One region of the Paraburkholderia tropica genome, then DNA from elsewhere that is predicted to be linked to it. Evidence: riboswitches for the same ligand, from Rfam matches in the RefSeq annotation. Region 1 holds a riboswitch; the other holds the start of a gene.
The links. A riboswitch is a leader RNA that binds a small molecule or an ion and turns the genes downstream of it on or off. The one in region 1 is predicted to bind thiamine pyrophosphate.
Positions count from the first base shown of each region.

Region 1 (8,465 bases):
CCGGTTTTTTTACGTCCGGAGGCGTCCGGCGCGCGTGTGTTTGCGGGTTGTCACGGGCGCACCGCGTCGCGCGGGCGCGCTACCATGTGGCGATTGTCGATTGTCCGACCGTTCGAGGACTGCCGATCATGTCAGAAGCCCGGGAAGCCCACGCCGCAGCCAGCAAGGACGCCGATCAATGGCGGCGCTGCTTCGTCGCGCTCGCGCCCGATACGCCGTCGCGCGACGCGCTCGCCGCGCTCGACGTGCCACCCGGCGCGCGCCGCGTGCCCTACGCGCAGTTGCACATGACGGTGGCGTTCATCGGCGCGATGACCTTCGCGCAGGGCGAGGCGCTCGCGCAGCGGCTCGCCAGTCACGCGACGCCCGTGCCGCCTGCGAGCGTCACGAAAATCGAATGCTGGCCGGGCGGCGCGCAACCGCGTCTGATGGTGGCCGTCGTCGCGATGTCCGATGCGTTCACGGCGCTCGACTGGGGCGTGCGTTCATCGATGGGGGAGGTGGGTTTGTCGCTCGATGCGCGCGCGTTTCGTCCGCATGTGACGCTCGCGCGCTTCACCCGCGATGCGCACGGCGCGCCGCCGCCGCCGAGCGCCGCAGCGTTGCCGCCGCTGCGCTTCACGTCGCTCGTGCTCTATTCGAGCACGCTGGCGAAGCAGGGCGCGAAATACGAGGCGCTGGCGAGCGTGGCGCTGTAAGCGGGAGCGCCCGCGCCTCGCGTCTCCCGCCTCGCGCGTTCAGCGTCAGCGCCGGTAGCGCGCCAGCGTCAGCCCGTCGAGATCGATGTCCGGCCGGTGCTGCGTCACGAGATCGGCGACCACGCGGCCCGATCCCATCGACATCGCCCAGCCCGTCGAGCCGTGGCCGACGTTCATCCACAAGCCGTCGACGCCCGAGGCGCCCAGCAGCGGCGCGCCGTCCGGCACCATCGGCCGCCTGCCGACCCAGAATTGCGCCGACGACGGCGTGGCCGCGTGCGGAAACCAGTCGTCGAGCACTTTCATGAGCGTTTGCAGCGCCTGCTCGCGCAGCGTCGTGCGATGGTTGCCGAGCTCCGCCGTGCCCGCCACGCGCAGATACGGCCCGAAACGCGTGATCGCGGTCTTGAGCGACTCGTCCATGAGCGCGGCGCGCGGCGCCTTGTGCTCGTCGACGACCGGCAGCGTGGCCGAGTAACCCTTCACCGGATAGAGCGGCACGCGCACGCCCAGCGGCGCGACGAGCGCCGCGCTTTCCACGCCGAGCGCGACCACCACGGCATCGGCGGCCAGCGTGTGCGGCGAGGTGTCGGCGGCGGGTTCGGCGAGATCGGCGGGGCGCAGCACTTCGGCGGGCGCGCGCCGCTGTTCGCGACGGTTGCGCGCCTCGCGGCCCGGCACCGCGCGCACGCGCACGCCCGTCACCTTGCCGCCCGCGGATTCGAGCGCGAGCACTTCGGTATCGAAGACGAACTTCACGCCGCGCGCCTCGCACACGGCGCGCAGCTCGCGCGTGAAGCGCGCGCAGTCGCCCGCTTCGTCGTCGGGGAGATAGATGCCTGCGACCGGCTTCACGCGCGACCACGCGAGGCCCGGTTCGATCTGCGCGCAGGCATCGGCGTCGAGTTCGCGATACGCGATGCCCGCGTCGCGCAGCACGTTCAGCGCGGGCTGCGCGAGCTCGACGTCGTAGTCGCTGCGAAAGAGTTGCAGATAGCCCTGGCTGCGGCCGTACTCGAACGCATGCTGCGCGCGAAACGCGTGCAGACATTCGCGGCTGTAGTAAGCGATGCGCTGCATGCGCTGCTTGTTCACGCGAAAACGCGCGAGGTCGCATTCGCGCAGCCAGCGCGCGATCCAGCGCCACTGCGCGGCGTCCAGCGCGGGGCGGAAGATCAGCGGCGAAGTGGGTTTGAGGAGATATTTGAGGAGTTTGGCCGGCATGCCCGGCGCGGCCCACGGCGTGACGTAGCCAGGCGCGATGACGCCCGCGTTGCCGAAGCTCGTGCCGAGCGCGACGCCCGGCTCGCGCTCGATGACCGTGACGTCGCAGCCTCGTTCGCTCAGATAGTACGCAGTAGCGACGCCGATCACACCGGCGCCGAGGACGATCGTTTTCATGCCGGTCGTAGTGAGAGGGACGGAAGGTATTGCAGCATGTTCGGGCTCATCGTGCAGCGGAGTCCGCAGGCGGCCGGGCTTGCTTCTGAGCTTGCTGATCGGCAACGTCTGACGCACCATGATCGGCCAGCACCTTGCCCTTCGTTTCCGGCAGACACAGCGCCGAGACGATCACGAGCAGATAGCCCGCGCCCGCCACCGTACCGATCGCTTTCACGAGCGTCGTGGTCTGCGCGAGCGTGCCGACGAGGATCGGAAAGAACGAGCCGAGACCGCGTCCGAGGTTGTAGCAGAAGCCCTGTCCCGAGCCGCGGATCGCGTTCGGGTAAAGCTCGGAAAGATAGGCGCCGACGCCCGCGAAAATGCCCTGCACGACGATGCCGAGCGGAAAGCCGAGCGCGAGCATCGCGGCATCGGTGATCGGCAGCATCGTGTAGGCCATGCCGAGCGCGAACGAACCGATCGCGAACAGGATGAACGACGCGCGCCGGCCGATCTTGTCGCACAGAATCGCGCCGACGATATAGCCCGTGAACGACCCGACGATCAGCACGATCAGATAGCCGCTCGTGTTGAATACGGACAGATGGCGCACCGTCTTCAGATAGGTGGGCAGCCAGGTGGTGATCGCGTAGTAGCCGCCGAGCATGCCGGTGCACAGCGCGCTGCCGAGCAGCGTGGTCGCCAGATGCGCGGGCGCGAAGATCTGCAGGAAGTGGCCTTGCACGTCGCCGGCCTCGCGCGCGCGGCGCGTCTGCAGGAACACCTCGGGGTCGCTCACGTTGCGGCGCACGTAGAGAATCCACAGCGCGGGCAGGATGCCGATCCAGAAGCACGCGCGCCACGCGTATTCCTCGGGCAGCAGCGCGAAGAAGGCCCAGTAGAGAATCGCCGCCGCGCCCCAGCCGAACGACCAGCTGCTCTGCACGGTGCCCACGGCCTTGGCGCGATGCTGCGGCGAGCGGATCGTCTCGGCCATCATGATCGTGACGACCGACCATTCGCCGCCGAAGCCGACGCCTTGCAGCGTGCGCGTCGCGAGCAGTTGCCAGAACGAGTGCGTGAAACCGGAGAGACAGGTGAAGAGCGCGAACGTGGCGATGGTCCATTGCAGCACGCGCACGCGGCCGTAGCGATCGGCGAGGATGCCCGCGAGCCAGCCGCCGATCGCCGACGAGATCAGCGAGCTGGTGGCGATCATGCCCGCCTCGCTTTTCGTCATGCCCCACGTGGCGATGAGCGTCGGGATCAGGAACGAGTAGATCATGAAGTCGAACGCATCGACGGCGTAGCCGCCGAAGCCCGCGTAGAGCGTGCGGCGCTCGCGTGCGTTCAGTTCCTTGAACCATTGAAATGCTGCCATCGCGCGTCGTCCCCAGGATTGTTGTGCGCGCCACGACCGGCGTGGCGACGGGTGGCGAAAGCGGCGTCCGGTGGCGCGGGCCGCTGGCGATGCGTCGAGGCGCGCGCTGCTGGCGGGCCGCCGATGCTCGAACGGCGCTATTTTACGGTGCGACAGGCTGTCGCGGCCAGGGAAGCCCTCAGGATGCGGGGCATTGTGTGCGCTTTCGCTCGCGATTTTGCGCGATGGTGCACGCGTGTTCGCTTCACGTGCGATTTGCGTGGGCGATGTTTGCGCTGCGTGCGCGGTTTGCTGATGGAGCGCGATGTGGCGCAGGTGTCGCGCAGGTGTCGCGCGTGGCGTTTGATTCGCCGGCGAGCGAACCAATGCGTGATGCGCGCGGGAGAATCAGCCCAGCGTCAGTCCGCCGTCGATGTGGATGGTCTGGCCGGTGATGTGACGCGCGGCGTCGGAAAGCAGGAAGGCGATCAGTTCGGCGATATCGGCGGGATCGGCCACGCGGCCCAGCGGCGTGACTTCGGCGGCGCGCGCCCACGCGGGGGCGTTCTCCGGCGTGGGACCGGCGTCCTTGCGCGTGTAGCCGGGCGCGACGCAATTCACGCTCACGCCGTGCGGAGCGAGTTCGGCGGCGGCGGTTTTCGCGAGCGATTCGAGCGCGGCCTTCGCGGCGGCCGTGGCCGCGAACGGCGCGTCGGCGCGATAGCGATGCGCGACGAACGAACTCACCGCCACCACGCGTCCGCGCGCCGAGCGTATCAGCGCGGGTTGCGCCCTGCGAACGAGCGACGCGAACGCGGCGGGCATCGCGGCGAACGCGGCGCCGAGCACATCGGTGTCGAGTGCGGCCAGCGTCTGGCGCTGCGCGTGGCCCGCGTTGGCGACGAGCTGATCGAGCGCGCCGAAGCGTTCGAGCGTGGCGTCGATCAGATGCGCGGCGGGTTCATTGGCGAGATCGGCAAGATCGGCGCAAGCCGTCGCGCAGACCGCGCCGCGCGCTTCGCACGTTTGCGCGACATCGGCGAGACGGGTGCGCGAGGCCGCGTCGGCGCCGCGTGCGTGCAGCATCAACGCCACCCCTGGCGCGGCGAGCCTGCGCGCGAGCGCCGCGCCGATGCCGGAGCCCGCGCCCGTGATCAGGACGACGCGTTCGCCGGACGCCGCGCGGCTTTCGGCGCTCACGCCGCCACGCGCTCTTCAGGCGAGCGAGCGATTTCGAGCGTGTCGTGGTGATACGCCTCGAGCGATTCGCGATGCGCCACGCTCACGATCGCCGCCTTCGGCAGACGCTCCATGAAGAGCTTGTAGAGACGGCTTTCGTTGTCCGGATCGAGCGCGCTGGTCGCTTCGTCGAGGAACAGATAGTCGGGCTTGTGCAGCAGCACGCGCGCACCCGCGAGACGCTGCTGTTCGCCCGGCGAGAGCACGCGCGTCCAGTGCGCCGATTCGTCCAGACGATCGACGTAGCCTTCGAGACGGCAGGCGCGCAGGGCTTCGCGGCAGTCTTCGTCGCTGTAGTCGTCGGCGGGCGAGGGGTAGGTGAGCGCGGCCTTGAGCGTGCCGATCGGCAGATAGCTCTGCTGCGGGATGAACATCATGCGCGCATCCACGGGCGCGTCGATCGAGCCTTCGCCGAACGGCCAGAGGCCCGCGAGCGCGCGCATCAGCGTGCTCTTGCCCGCGCCCGACGGGCCGCGCACGAGCCAGCGCGAGCCCGGCTTGATGGCGATGTCACGCACTTCCGAAAGCGGCTGGCCATTGGGCAGCGCGAGCTTGAGGTGCTCGGTGCTCAGTTGCTCCGCGTCGACGTAATGCAGATTGATGCCGCCATGCTCGGTGGCCGGCGAGACGCTTTCCTTCAGACGCGGCGAGTGAACCACGCGCACGAATTCGCGCAGACGGTTCACGGTGGCGCGCCACTCGACGAGGCTCGCGTAACTGTTGATGAACCACGAGAAGCAGTCGCTCACGGTGCCGAAGGCCTGCGAGATCTGCATCAGCACGCCGAACGTGAAGGCGCCCGCAAAGTAGCGCGGCGCGGCCACGACGAGCGGGAAGATGATGGCGATCTGGCCGTAGAAGCTCAGCACGAAGGTGAGGCGCTTCGTGTACTTCATCACGCGCCACCAGTTTTCGCGGATGTGCTCGAAAAGGCCCTGCGCATTGCTGCGCTCGGTTTGCATGCCGTCGTAGAGCGCGATCTGCTCGGCGTTTTCACGCAGGCGGATCAGGCCGAAGCGGAAGTCCGCTTCCACCTTTTGTTGCTGATAGTTGATCGACACGAGCGGGTGGCCGACCTTCTGGATCACGAGCGACCCGAACACGGCGTAGAGCGCGGCGGCCCAGACCATGTAGCCCGGAATCGTGATGGGCGTGCCGCCCAGCGAGAAGGTGAGCGCGCCCGCGATGGTCCACAGGATCGTGATGAACGAGATCAGCGTGACGACCGTCGAGAGCAGGTCGAGCGTCAGCGAGAGCGTGCTGGTGGCGAACGATTGCAGGTCGTCGCTGATACGCTGGTCGGGGTTGTCGGCGAGACGGTCGCGCTCGATGCGGTAGAACGCGCCCTGCCGAAGCCAGTCGTTCAGATAGTGCGTGGTGAGCCACTGGCGCCAGCGGAAGCCGAGCATCTGGCGAAGATACCGCCCGTACACCGCCAGGATGATGAAGCCGAACGCAAGCGCCGTGAAGATCATCAGCAGATGCGGGAACTGTTTGACGTCCTTGGTTTGCAGGGCGTTGTAGAAGTCCGCGTTCCAGCCGTTCAGACGCACGTTGATCCACACAACGGCGAGATTCATCGCGATGATCGCGACGAGCAGGCCCCATGCGATCCAGCGTTCCTCGGACACCCAGTAGGGCTTGATGAGGCTCCAGGCCGTGATCTTGTGATGCTCGTTCTGATCCGGCGTGGCGCGGGGAGTGTGGTTGGTCATGAGCGTCCTGATGTTGTGCCCTGATGGTGTTGCCGTGTATGTCCGGTATGCCGCCTTGCGCCGTCCTTTGCCGCGTCTTTCGCGAACGCGGCGCGAGTCGCGTACGGCACGCGGTGGGCGGACTTGCTAGCGATTCTGTCGCGAGCCGCTTAAGTGAGTCTTAATGCCACGTTGGGCCACGCTCGGCCACGTTGGGCCACGCGCGCCCCATTCTCTCACCGCCCGAAAGCGGCCGGGCGGCATACGGGGTTCGGGGCATTGTGCCAGAGCGCCGCTTGCGCCCCCCATTTTGAGGGGCCGCCGCGGCCCGCGCGTGGAGACGAAAAGGCCGCCGGGCGCACTGAGCGGCACAGCCCGGAAAGCAGCGGAAAGCGCGTGAAGAAAACACAGAAAAACCCGCACAAAACCCCACGAAAACGCCCGCAATGCAGCATCGGCAGCCTATAAACCGGCCTGCCGGGCGGTTTGCGGCGCGCGCGCCTTTTGTGGTCTAATGACTGCTGACGAAACAGGGGTGCTTCACCGGTATGCCTGCATGCCGCCGTGAGGCTGAGAGAGACCCTTCGCACCCGATCCGGGTAATACCGGCGCGGGAAGTTTCCGGAAAGTCTTGCTGGCGCCGCTTTTTCGAGTCCGTTCCTCCGGTTCGGGCGTGGCGTCCAGATTCCCGCCGGGCAACGCGTGCAGTGCAGTTAGTTTTCGCGCGCATCGTTTGCACGGCCGGCTTTGCCAGCCGGTTTCGTCCTTGGGTACGCATGCTTGTTGCCGTACGGAAAGGATCCGATGACCGCACCTTCTTCACCTCAATCAGTTCGCTCCCCGATTCTGGAAGCCTCGCCGGATGCTTCGGCGTCCTCTGTCGTGCCCGATTTCGCCGTGCTCGGCGGCGGCCTGTGCGGACGCCTCGTCGCGTGGCGACTCGCGGGCGCCGGGCATCGCGTGGCGCTTTACGAGCGCGGCGGTCCCGAGGGCGGTGAAGCCGCGGCCTGGGTCGCGGCGGCCATGCTCGCACCGCTCGCGGAAGCCGCCGTCGCCGAACTGCTGATCACCGAACTGGGCGTCGAATCGCTCGACACCTGGCCGCGCATTCTCGCCGAGCTGCCCGAACCCGTCTTCTTCCAGCGCAACGGCACGCTCGTGGTCTGGCATCACGCCGACCGCACCGAGGCGCCGCTGTTCGAGCGCCGCGTGCGCGCCAACGCGCCGCGCGCGCTCGCCGACGCGCATTTCACGACGCTCCAGGGCGCTCAGCTCGACGCCGCCGAACCGGCGCTCGCCGGGCGTTTCGCGCGCGGCTGGCTGCTCGACGGCGAAGGTCAGCTCGACAACCGCCAGGCGCTGGCCGCGCTCGCCGCGGGCCTCGCGCAGCGCGGCGTGCAAACACACTGGAACACCACGGTCGACGACGCGAATCCGCCGCCCGCGCGCGTGACGATCGATTGCCGCGGACTCGGCGCGAAACCCGCGCTGCCCGCGCTGCGCGGCATCCGCGGCGAAGTCGCGCGCGTGCACGCGCCGGGCATCGGGCTCACGCGTCCGGTGCGCCTGCTGCATCCGCGTTATCCGCTCTATATCGCGCCGAAGCAGAACGATGTCTACGTGATTGGCGCGACCGAAATCGAAGGCGAGGACCGCTCGCCGGTGAGCGTGCGCTCGGCGCTCGAACTGCTGAGCGCGGCGTTCGCCGTGCATCCGGCGTTCGGCGAGGCGCGCATTCTCGAACTCAATTCGCAGTGCCGCCCGACCTTGCCCGACCATCGCCCCGCGCTCTTCTGGGACGGCGACAACACGTTGCGCGTGAACGGCCTCTATCGCCACGGTTTCATGATCGCGCCCGCCGTCGCCGACGAAGCGGTGCGAGTGGCCGAAGCCTTGCTGGCCGGACGCATGCAGAACGCCGACGGATTCGAGGCGCTGCGCGCCGAATCGCGCTGGCCGGCGATGCTGCACGACCGCCGCGCCGAAGCCGCGCCGCGTGCGCACGAACCGGCCTGAGCGCGTCGCTATCCGCGAACAGGAACACGATGGACACGACGGCGCGCCGCTTGCGCCGCATGAAACACACGTAGT
Region 1 covers NZ_CP049134.1:2,903,696-2,912,160, reverse strand. Annotated here, with positions in the region: gene thpR (RNA 2',3'-cyclic phosphodiesterase) at 129-698, shown strand; gene G5S35_RS13150 (D-amino acid dehydrogenase) at 744-2,099, opposite strand; gene G5S35_RS13145 (MFS transporter) at 2,146-3,462, opposite strand; gene G5S35_RS13140 (SDR family NAD(P)-dependent oxidoreductase) at 3,850-4,641, opposite strand; gene G5S35_RS13135 (ABC transporter ATP-binding protein/permease) at 4,638-6,395, opposite strand; TPP riboswitch at 6,896-7,008, shown strand; gene G5S35_RS13130 (FAD-dependent oxidoreductase) at 7,179-8,390, shown strand.

Region 2 (8,465 bases), 1.6 Mb from region 1:
GTAGAACGGCAGCAGCAGGGCGAAGAACGGCAACTGGCGGCCGACCATCTGGCCGAGCACGTCGGCGGGCAGATGCGTGACCGCGCCGAGCACGGTGATCGGCACGCCGAGCGCGCCGAACGCCACCGGCGCGGTGTTGAAGATCAGCGTGAAAGTGAGCGCTTCGAGCGTCGGGAAGCCGAGCATGATGAGCAGCGAACTCGTGATCGCGATCGGCGTGCCGAAGCCCGAAATGCCTTCGAACAGCGCGCCGAACGAGAACCCCACCACGACGAGCACGATGCGCCGGTCGTTCGGCAGATTGTCGAGCAGCCACATGCGGAACGCCGCGAAGCGCCCCGAACGCAGCGCGATGTTGTAGAGCAGGATGGCCGTGACCACGATCCACATGACCGGCCACAGCGCGAACACCACGCCGTTGAGCACCGCGCTCACCGCCAGATTGACCGGGAACTGCCAGCCCGCGATGGCCACGATCAGCCCGACGACGAGGCCCGCGAGCGAAGCCTGCCACGCGGGGCGGCGCGCCCAGCCGAGCAGGACGAGCACCACGGCGATCGGCAACACCGCCACGATGAACGACAAGAGCAGCGAGTTGCCGATGGGTGTCAACAGCTGATGAAACATGACGTCTCCTTTGTGCTGGTTCGTATCGGCGCATCGATGCGTGGGCGCACGGCGTGCCGGGCGTGGCGTCGGCGGGGCGGACGGCGCGCGGCGGCTTGCGTCGTCGAGAAGGAGGGCGATGTAGTTAAGGCAGTGCTTCAATCCCCGGTGCCCCTAAGCAGGATAGAAAATGGGCGCGGAGCGTCAAGGAGGGAAAGTACGGTCGTGCGCGGGCCGGGCGCGCGGGAGGGGCAGCGGTTCGAGTGCGGATGCGATGCCGCGCGATCAGCGATGCCAGTGTCCGCCGCCGCCCCAGTAGCCGAAGCCGAACGAGATCGACGGCGCGCCCCAGCCCCATGCGGGATACGAATAGTAGGCGGGCCAGGCCGGATAAGCCGGATAGTACGCAGGCCAGACCGGCCACACGGGCGCGGCGACGACGACCGGCGGCGTGGCCGTGAGCGAACCGGGATACTGCGCGTCGGGAATCGCGGCGGGCGCGGGGTTGGGCGCCGCGGTCCAGGTCGATTGTGCCGATTGCTGCGTTGGATAAGCCGACGTTTCCTGCTGCGTGCCGGCGGCGGGCACCGCGCCGGCGTAGTACGGCGAGTAGGACGAGTAGGGCGCGTAGCCGTATGGCGCGTAGTAGTAGCAGCCCGAGAGCGCGAGCAGCGCGACGGCCGCGCCTGCCGAAGCGGCGCGCTTCGCATATCGCGCAGACGTGGATGCGCGGCAAGCCGACACAGACGAAGACAGCATCGATACAAACGCAAACGGGTATTGCATGACGGGCTCCGAGGCGCGGCGCGGATCGCGGCGTAGTCGATCGAGCTTACTCGCGTTGCCGTCGCGGCGTATTGCCCACGCGTAACGGCATATTGCGGGCAAGGGCACCGACGCAATGGCGCGGCTCAAAAACAGGCGCGGCGCATGTCCCAAGGAACCATGCGCCGCGCATCCTCTCTGAAACCGGGCTGGCCGGCGATCTGCCTGTCGGGGTTGTCGACGTTGTCGTTATGCTTCGCGCAGACCGCGGGTTACTTGCCGACCTGATTGCCGATGATGCCGCCCACCGCCGCGCCGCCCACCGTCGACAGCGCGCTGCCGCCGATCACGGCGCCCGCGGCGCCGCCGACACCCGCGCCGATGGCGGTGTCGCGATCGCGTCGGGACATGTTGTCACAAGCAGTCAGACTGCCGAGCACGGCGACCAGCGTGGCGGTCGTGAGTAGGATGCGGGGACGGACGAGCGCGTTCATTGTCGACTCCTTGAAATCGGATACGCGATGCGGATCTCGCCGCCTATCGCAGGCCCGATTCGCACCTCCAGTACACCCATCCTAGCCACGCGCCGCGTATCAGGGTGTGTGCGCTTGTCAGCGAGTTGTCGGAGTCGTTAAAAAATGTATCGGCGCGCCGCACGACGATCGTCGTGAAGATTGATCATCGTGCGGCGCAGCGAAAAACCGCTTCGCTTACTGGCGCTGATAAATCTCCGCGCCTTGCTTGACGAACTCGACGGCCTTCACTTCCATGCCTTTTTTCAGGGCTTCGTCGTCGCTCATGCCTTGCTTCGCCGCGAAGTCGCGCACGTCCTGCGTGATCTTCATCGAGCAGAAGTGCGGGCCGCACATCGAGCAGAAGTGCGCGACCTTGGCCGAGTCCTTCGGCAGCGTTTCGTCGTGGAATTCACGCGCCTTGTCCGGATCGAGGCCGAGGTTGAACTGGTCTTCCCAGCGGAACTCGAAACGCGCCTTCGAGAGCGCGTTGTCGCGCACCTGCGCGCCCGGATGACCCTTCGCGAGATCGGCCGCGTGCGCCGCGAGCTTGTACGTGATGATGCCTTCCTTCACGTCGTCCTTGTTCGGCAGGCCGAGGTGTTCCTTCGGCGTGACGTAGCAGAGCATCGCCGTGCCGAACCAGCCGATCATCGCCGCGCCGATGCCCGAAGTGATGTGATCGTAGCCCGGCGCGATGTCGGTGGTCAGCGGCCCGAGCGTGTAGAACGGCGCTTCCTTGCACCAGTCGAGCTGGAGATCCATGTTCTCCTTGATGAGCTGCATCGGCACGTGGCCGGGGCCTTCGATCATCACCTGCACGTCGTGCTTCCACGCGATCTGCGTGAGTTCGCCGAGCGTCTTCAGTTCGCCGAGCTGCGCTTCGTCGTTGGCGTCGTAGATCGAGCCGGGACGCAGGCCGTCGCCGAGCGAGAAGCTCACGTCGTATTCCTTCATGAATTCGCAGATCTCTTCGAAATGCTCGTAAATGAAGGATTCCTTATGGTGCGCGAGGCACCACTTGGCCATGATCGAACCACCGCGCGAGACGATGCCCGTCATGCGGTTGGCCGTGAGCGGCACGTATTGCAGACGCACGCCCGCGTGAATCGTGAAGTAGTCGACGCCTTGCTCGGCCTGCTCGATCAGCGTGTCGCGGAACATTTCCCACGTGAGGTCTTCAGCCTTGCCGTTGACCTTTTCGAGCGCCTGATAGATCGGCACCGTGCCGATCGGCACCGGCGAATTGCGGATGATCCACTCGCGCGTTTCATGAATGTGCTTGCCGGTCGACAGATCCATGACCGTGTCGCCGCCCCAGCGGATCGCCCACGTCATCTTGTCGACTTCCTCGCCGATCGACGACGTGACCGCCGAGTTGCCGATGTTCGCGTTGATCTTCACGAGGAAGTTGCGGCCGATGATCATCGGTTCGCTTTCCGGGTGGTTGATGTTCGCGGGGATGATCGCGCGGCCGCGTGCGATCTCGTCGCGCACGAATTCAGGCGTGATTTCCTTGAGCGCGTCGGCGCCGAACGCCGCTGCGCCGAACGCCTGGCCCGGATGCTGGCGGCCCATCATCGCCGCGAGCTTTGCGCCGTTCGGGCCGCTCGACTTGAGGCTTTCGAGGTACTCGGCGCGACGCTGGTTTTCGCGGATCGCGATGTACTCCATTTCGGGCGTGATGATGCCCTGACGCGCGTAGTGCATCTGCGTGACGTTCTTGCCGGCCTGGGCGCGGCGCGGCGTGCGGTGCAGGCCCGGGAAACGCAGTTCGGCCGTGGCCGGATCGGCGGCGCGCTCGCGGCCGTAGTCGGAGGAGAGGCCCGGCAGCGCTTCAGTGTCGCCGCGCTTTTCGATCCACGACTGGCGCAGCGCAGGCAGACCCGCGCGAATGTCGATCTTCGCTTCGGGATCGGTGTACGGACCCGAGGTGTCGTAGACGTAGACCGGCGGATTCTTCTCGCCGCCGAAGCCCGTGGGCGTGTCGGCTTGCGTGATCTCGCGCATCGGCACGCGGATGTCGGGCTGCGAGCCGGTGACGTAGATCTTGCGGGAATTGGGCAGCGGCGCGATCGCGGCTTCGTCGACGTGCGCGTTGGCGGAAATGAATTTGGGATTCGCGTTCATGCGTCTCTCTCTCCATGAAGCAGTGGGGGAACAACGGCTTAGCAGGAGACGAAACGGAACGTGGACGGACTTCGCTTTGATGGATGAAGCAAGGCGATGGTGCTGCGAAGTCCGGACGCTTCCCTGCGCTGGCATTATCCAGATCAGGTTCAAAGGGTATTTCTCACCCGCGAAATACGCAGCTTGAGCATTCGTATGAATGGTTCGAAGCGGCGCATGACGCAGGACCCCCGCGTAAGCAGGCCAAACGATACACCGCGCTGCGACGATCTGGCAAGCGCGAATTCGCGCGCGATGTGGCAGGCGCGGCGCGTTTCGCGCGCGCGCTCATATAGCGATGCGCGCGGATTTCGCTTTGTTGGGGAGGGAGGAAAAGTGGTGGAAGAACCGCGAAGCCACGGCGCAAAGCGGCGCGTGCTTCGGGTGAAAGCTGCGCGTTACTAGAGCGATTAGAGCGATTAGAGCGATTAGAGCGATTAGAGCGATTAGAGCGAAAAATCGTCGGCGGCTTCGGGCTGAAACAGGATGCGATCGATCTTGAGCGTTTCGACGGCGCCGCTCGGCGGCGTGAAGCGCACGGTGTCGCCGCGCTTCGCGCCGAGCAGCGCAAGGCCCGCCGGCGAGAACACGTTCAGGCGTCCGGCTTCGACATTCGCGCCCGCCGGATAAACGACCGTGAAAGTCACCGGCTCGCCCGAGCGCTCGCTCACGAGCGTGACCTGCGAATTCATGGTGACGACGTTCGAGGCGACCTTGTGCGCATCGACGATCTCGGCGCGCTCGAGCAGCTCGTCGAGCATGGCCTGGCGCGCCGGGGCGGCGCCAGGTTCGGCGGCGCATTTTTCGAGGCGGGCGAGATCGAGTTCGGTCAGGTAACGGATTTTCTTGGACATGGCGGTTCTCCCGGCAATCCGGAAAAGTGAAAGGGATGAGGTGAGGGATCGTCGGCCCGGAGCCTGGCCGAACGGCTCCGGAAGCGGAGGGTGGTTCAGCGCGGGCGCCGGGCGGCGGCTTGCGGGGCGTGGTAGCCGGTGGACTGGCCGGGTTGGCGTGGGCGTCGTCGAGCCAGTGAGCGGGCCGAGGGGCGCTCTGCCGAATGCGCCGCCCGTGCGCGCACGACCGCGCCGCGCAACGGGCGCGGCGGCGGGCAAACGGCGAGGATCGGGGGCGATTGGCGCATCAGTATCGACGAAGCAAAAAAGTGGACGAAAAATCGTCTGAAAGTAAATCGAAAGGATGTGTCATCCTAGCACGGTCTCGAAAATCGGGGGCGAGGGCGGCCGGATCGACGCTGCGTTTCGCCCGGATCGGGACACCGTTGCGCGCACGCAGCGCCCCCACGCATAAAGGCGCTGCGCGGCGTCCGCAATGAAGCACGTTGTTGCATAATGCGTGGCGCCCGTCCGAGCTTTCAATCGTGTTTCGGGCGCGTTCAGCTTCGCCCTCATCGGCACGCTCTCTCGCACTTTCGCTCCGCTCTCCGCCTCCATCATGCCGTCGCGCTTTGCTCGTCCCGTCCCACGTCCGGCGGGATGCCCGTGCTTCGTCCGTTCCCCTTTCAGCGCCGCCACGGAGCATTGACGATGCTGCCCCGTTTGCCTTCCGGCCAGACTGCTTTGTCGCTCGCACAAGGGCTCCTTCTCGGTCTCCTTCAAGCGTTGATACGGGCGGGCGCCTGGTGCTGGCGCAGTGCGCGCGCCCTGCGCCTGCCGCAGACGCGCAGCGGTCGCGTCGCGCTGTCGCTCGCGGTCGTCTACTTCGTCTGGGGCTCGACCTATCTCGGCGTGCACGTCGCGCTCGGCTCGTTTCCGCCGCTCTTGCTCTCGGGCCTGCGCAACCTGCTGGCGGGCATCGGTCTGTTCGTATTCGCGATGCGGCGACGCCCCGTCATGCCCACGCTCGCGCAGGTGCGTAACGCGGGTGTCGTCGGCACGCTGCTGGTCGGGCTGTCGAGCGGCATGCTCGCGTACGGCATGCGCACGGTCGGCACCGGCACGGCGGCCGTGATGGTCGCGACCGTTCCCTTGTTCGCCACGCTGATCGCAGCGGCTGCGGGCCGGCGTGTCGCGAAAGGCGAATGGGCGGCGGTCGCGCTCGGTCTCGTCGGCATCGCCATTCTGAGTCACGGCGGCGGCGCGAGCGGCACGGCGGGCGGGTCGCTCGCGATTCTCGGCGGCGCGCTGTTCTGGGCAGTGGGCGCGCATCTGGCGGGACGGCTCGAATTGCCGTCCGATCTCTTCATCGCCACGGCCTTGCAGATCGGCCTCGGCGGTGCGATCTCGACGCTGGTCGCGTGGATCACCGGCGAGCGCATGGGCACGCTGCACTTCCTGCCGTTCGTCGCCTTCGTTTATCTGATGCTGATCGGCACGATGGCCGCGTATGTCGCGTATGGCTATCTGATTCGCCAGACAAGTCCGCTCGTGGCGAGCAGCTGCATGTACGTGAATCCGGTGGTGGCGGTGGCGCTGGGCGCGGTGATGCTGGGCGAGCCGATCACCACGGGGACGATCGTCGCGACGGTGCTGATTCTCGGCAGCGTCGGACTCTCGTTTTTCTTCGACGACAGGCGCCGGACAAGCTGATTCGATCTGCGATTCACGCAGATTGTCCGGATTGCCAGGTGATGGCCAGGTACTGGATTTTCTTCTTCGATTCGCCGCAAAACGATGAAAAACGGCGCGCACAGCGCAGCCGTTTTTCACCGAGGCCCGCCGCTTACTTCGCCTGCTCGGCGGTGTTCGAAATGGCGTGACCACCTGAAGAAATATCCTGGCCAGCGCCCGCCACGGTGTTGCAGGCGGCCAGTGCCGCAGCCGACGCGGCAACGAGAAGCAAGGCAATCAGGCGTTTCATGAGGGATTCCTCCACGATTAAGGGAATCCTCCTCCAGCACGCGGCGTGCCTGACGCCGTTTCTCTCCCTCCCGATTCTGCTTCGAGCCCTTGTTTCAAGGGCTATTCGCGATTTTTCCGCCAGATTGTCCGCGTGCTCGGGACCGCTGCTTGCGCATAGCGAATTGCCACATCAGCCGCATCCAGGGGAAAAACGGGAGAACGACGCCATGCTTCATTACGCCATCGTCTTTTTCGTGATCGCGCTCATTGCCGCCGTGTTCGGCTTCACCGGCATTGCGGCGGGCGCGGCGGAAATCGCCAAGATCCTGTTTTACGTCTTCCTCGTCGTGTTCGTCGTCACGCTGCTGCTCGGCGTGCTGCGCGGCTAGCGGCCGGTAGTCGCCGTCCGCGACCGCGCGCGAACCCAAGTCAGCCTGCCAACCGTTCGAAGGAGAGTCAGATGTCGAAGTCACACGCTTCGTTTGAGATCGATCTGAAACGCGTGCGCGAAGATGCGCGACGCAATCTGGAGCAAGGCCCGGTCACGCCGGGCTACGGCGCGGACCGCGAAACCGTGCTCAAGCTGCTCAACGATTCGCTCGCCACCGAGCTTGTTTGCGTGCTGCGCTACAAGCGGCACTACTTCATGGCGAAGGGGATCGAATCGGAATCGGTGGCGGCCGAGTTTCTCGAGCACGCGACCGAGGAAGAACAGCACGCGGACATGCTCGCCGCGCGCATCGTGCAGCTTGGCGGCGAGCCGGATTTTTCGCCCGCGCACCTCGTTGAGCATTCGCATTCCGAGTACAAGGAGGGCAAGGACCTGCACGACATGATTCGCGAGAATCTGATCGCCGAGCGCATTGCGATCGAGAGTTATCGCGCGATCATTCATTACCTCGGCGACAGCGACACCACCACGCGGCGCATTTTCGAGGAGATTCTCGCCGTCGAGGAAGAGCATGCCGACGACATGACCGATCTGCTCGATTCGGGCAAATAGGCGTGCCGGCGGCGATGATTTGCCGTGACGGTCAGGAAGTCTGCGCGCTCGCGTTCACGCGCGGGCGCGTGGCGAAATGCACCCACGCGGCCAGCGCCGTGAAGCCGAGTCCCGCCACGCAGACGCCGACCCAGCCGAACGCATGCCACGTCGCGGCGCCCACGGCCGAACCGGTCGCGCCGCCGATGAAATAGCAGACCATGAACACGGTGTTCACGCGGCTGCGCGCTTCGGGCCGCAGTGCGTAGATGCGCGACTGATTCGAAATCTGCGCGGCCTGCACGCCGACGTCGAGCACCACGACGCCGATCACCAGACCGATCAGGCTTTTGCCCGAGAACGCGAAGATCACGAACGCGAGCGCCATCAGCGCGATCGACATCGTGATGACCGCACGCGGTCCGCGTTTGTCCGCCGAGCGTCCGGCCCACGGCGCGGCCAGCGCGCCCGCCGCGCCGACGATGCCGAACAGCCCCGCGACCTGCGGCCCGAGATGGAACGGCTCGCCCGCGAGCAGCAGCGTGAGCACGGGCCAGAACAGGCTGAACGCGGCGAACAGGCAGGCGCCCGTCGCCGACGCCTCGCGCAGTCCGCGTAATTCCACCGCCAGAT
Region 2 covers NZ_CP049134.1:1,233,078-1,241,542, forward strand. Annotated here, with positions in the region: gene G5S35_RS05550 (L-lactate permease) at 1-627, opposite strand, end outside; gene G5S35_RS05555 (hypothetical protein) at 892-1,392, opposite strand; gene G5S35_RS05560 (glycine zipper 2TM domain-containing protein) at 1,644-1,865, opposite strand; gene thiC (phosphomethylpyrimidine synthase ThiC) at 2,082-4,013, opposite strand; TPP riboswitch at 4,116-4,255, opposite strand; gene G5S35_RS05570 (GreA/GreB family elongation factor) at 4,499-4,906, opposite strand; gene G5S35_RS05575 (EamA family transporter) at 5,597-6,598, shown strand; gene G5S35_RS05580 (entericidin A/B family lipoprotein) at 6,732-6,869, opposite strand; gene G5S35_RS05585 (DUF1328 family protein) at 7,078-7,239, shown strand; gene G5S35_RS05590 (ferritin-like domain-containing protein) at 7,311-7,853, shown strand; gene G5S35_RS05595 (MFS transporter) at 7,885-8,465, opposite strand, start outside.
Region 2: another riboswitch for thiamine pyrophosphate. It lies ahead of thiC (phosphomethylpyrimidine synthase ThiC); the one in region 1 lies ahead of G5S35_RS13130 (FAD-dependent oxidoreductase).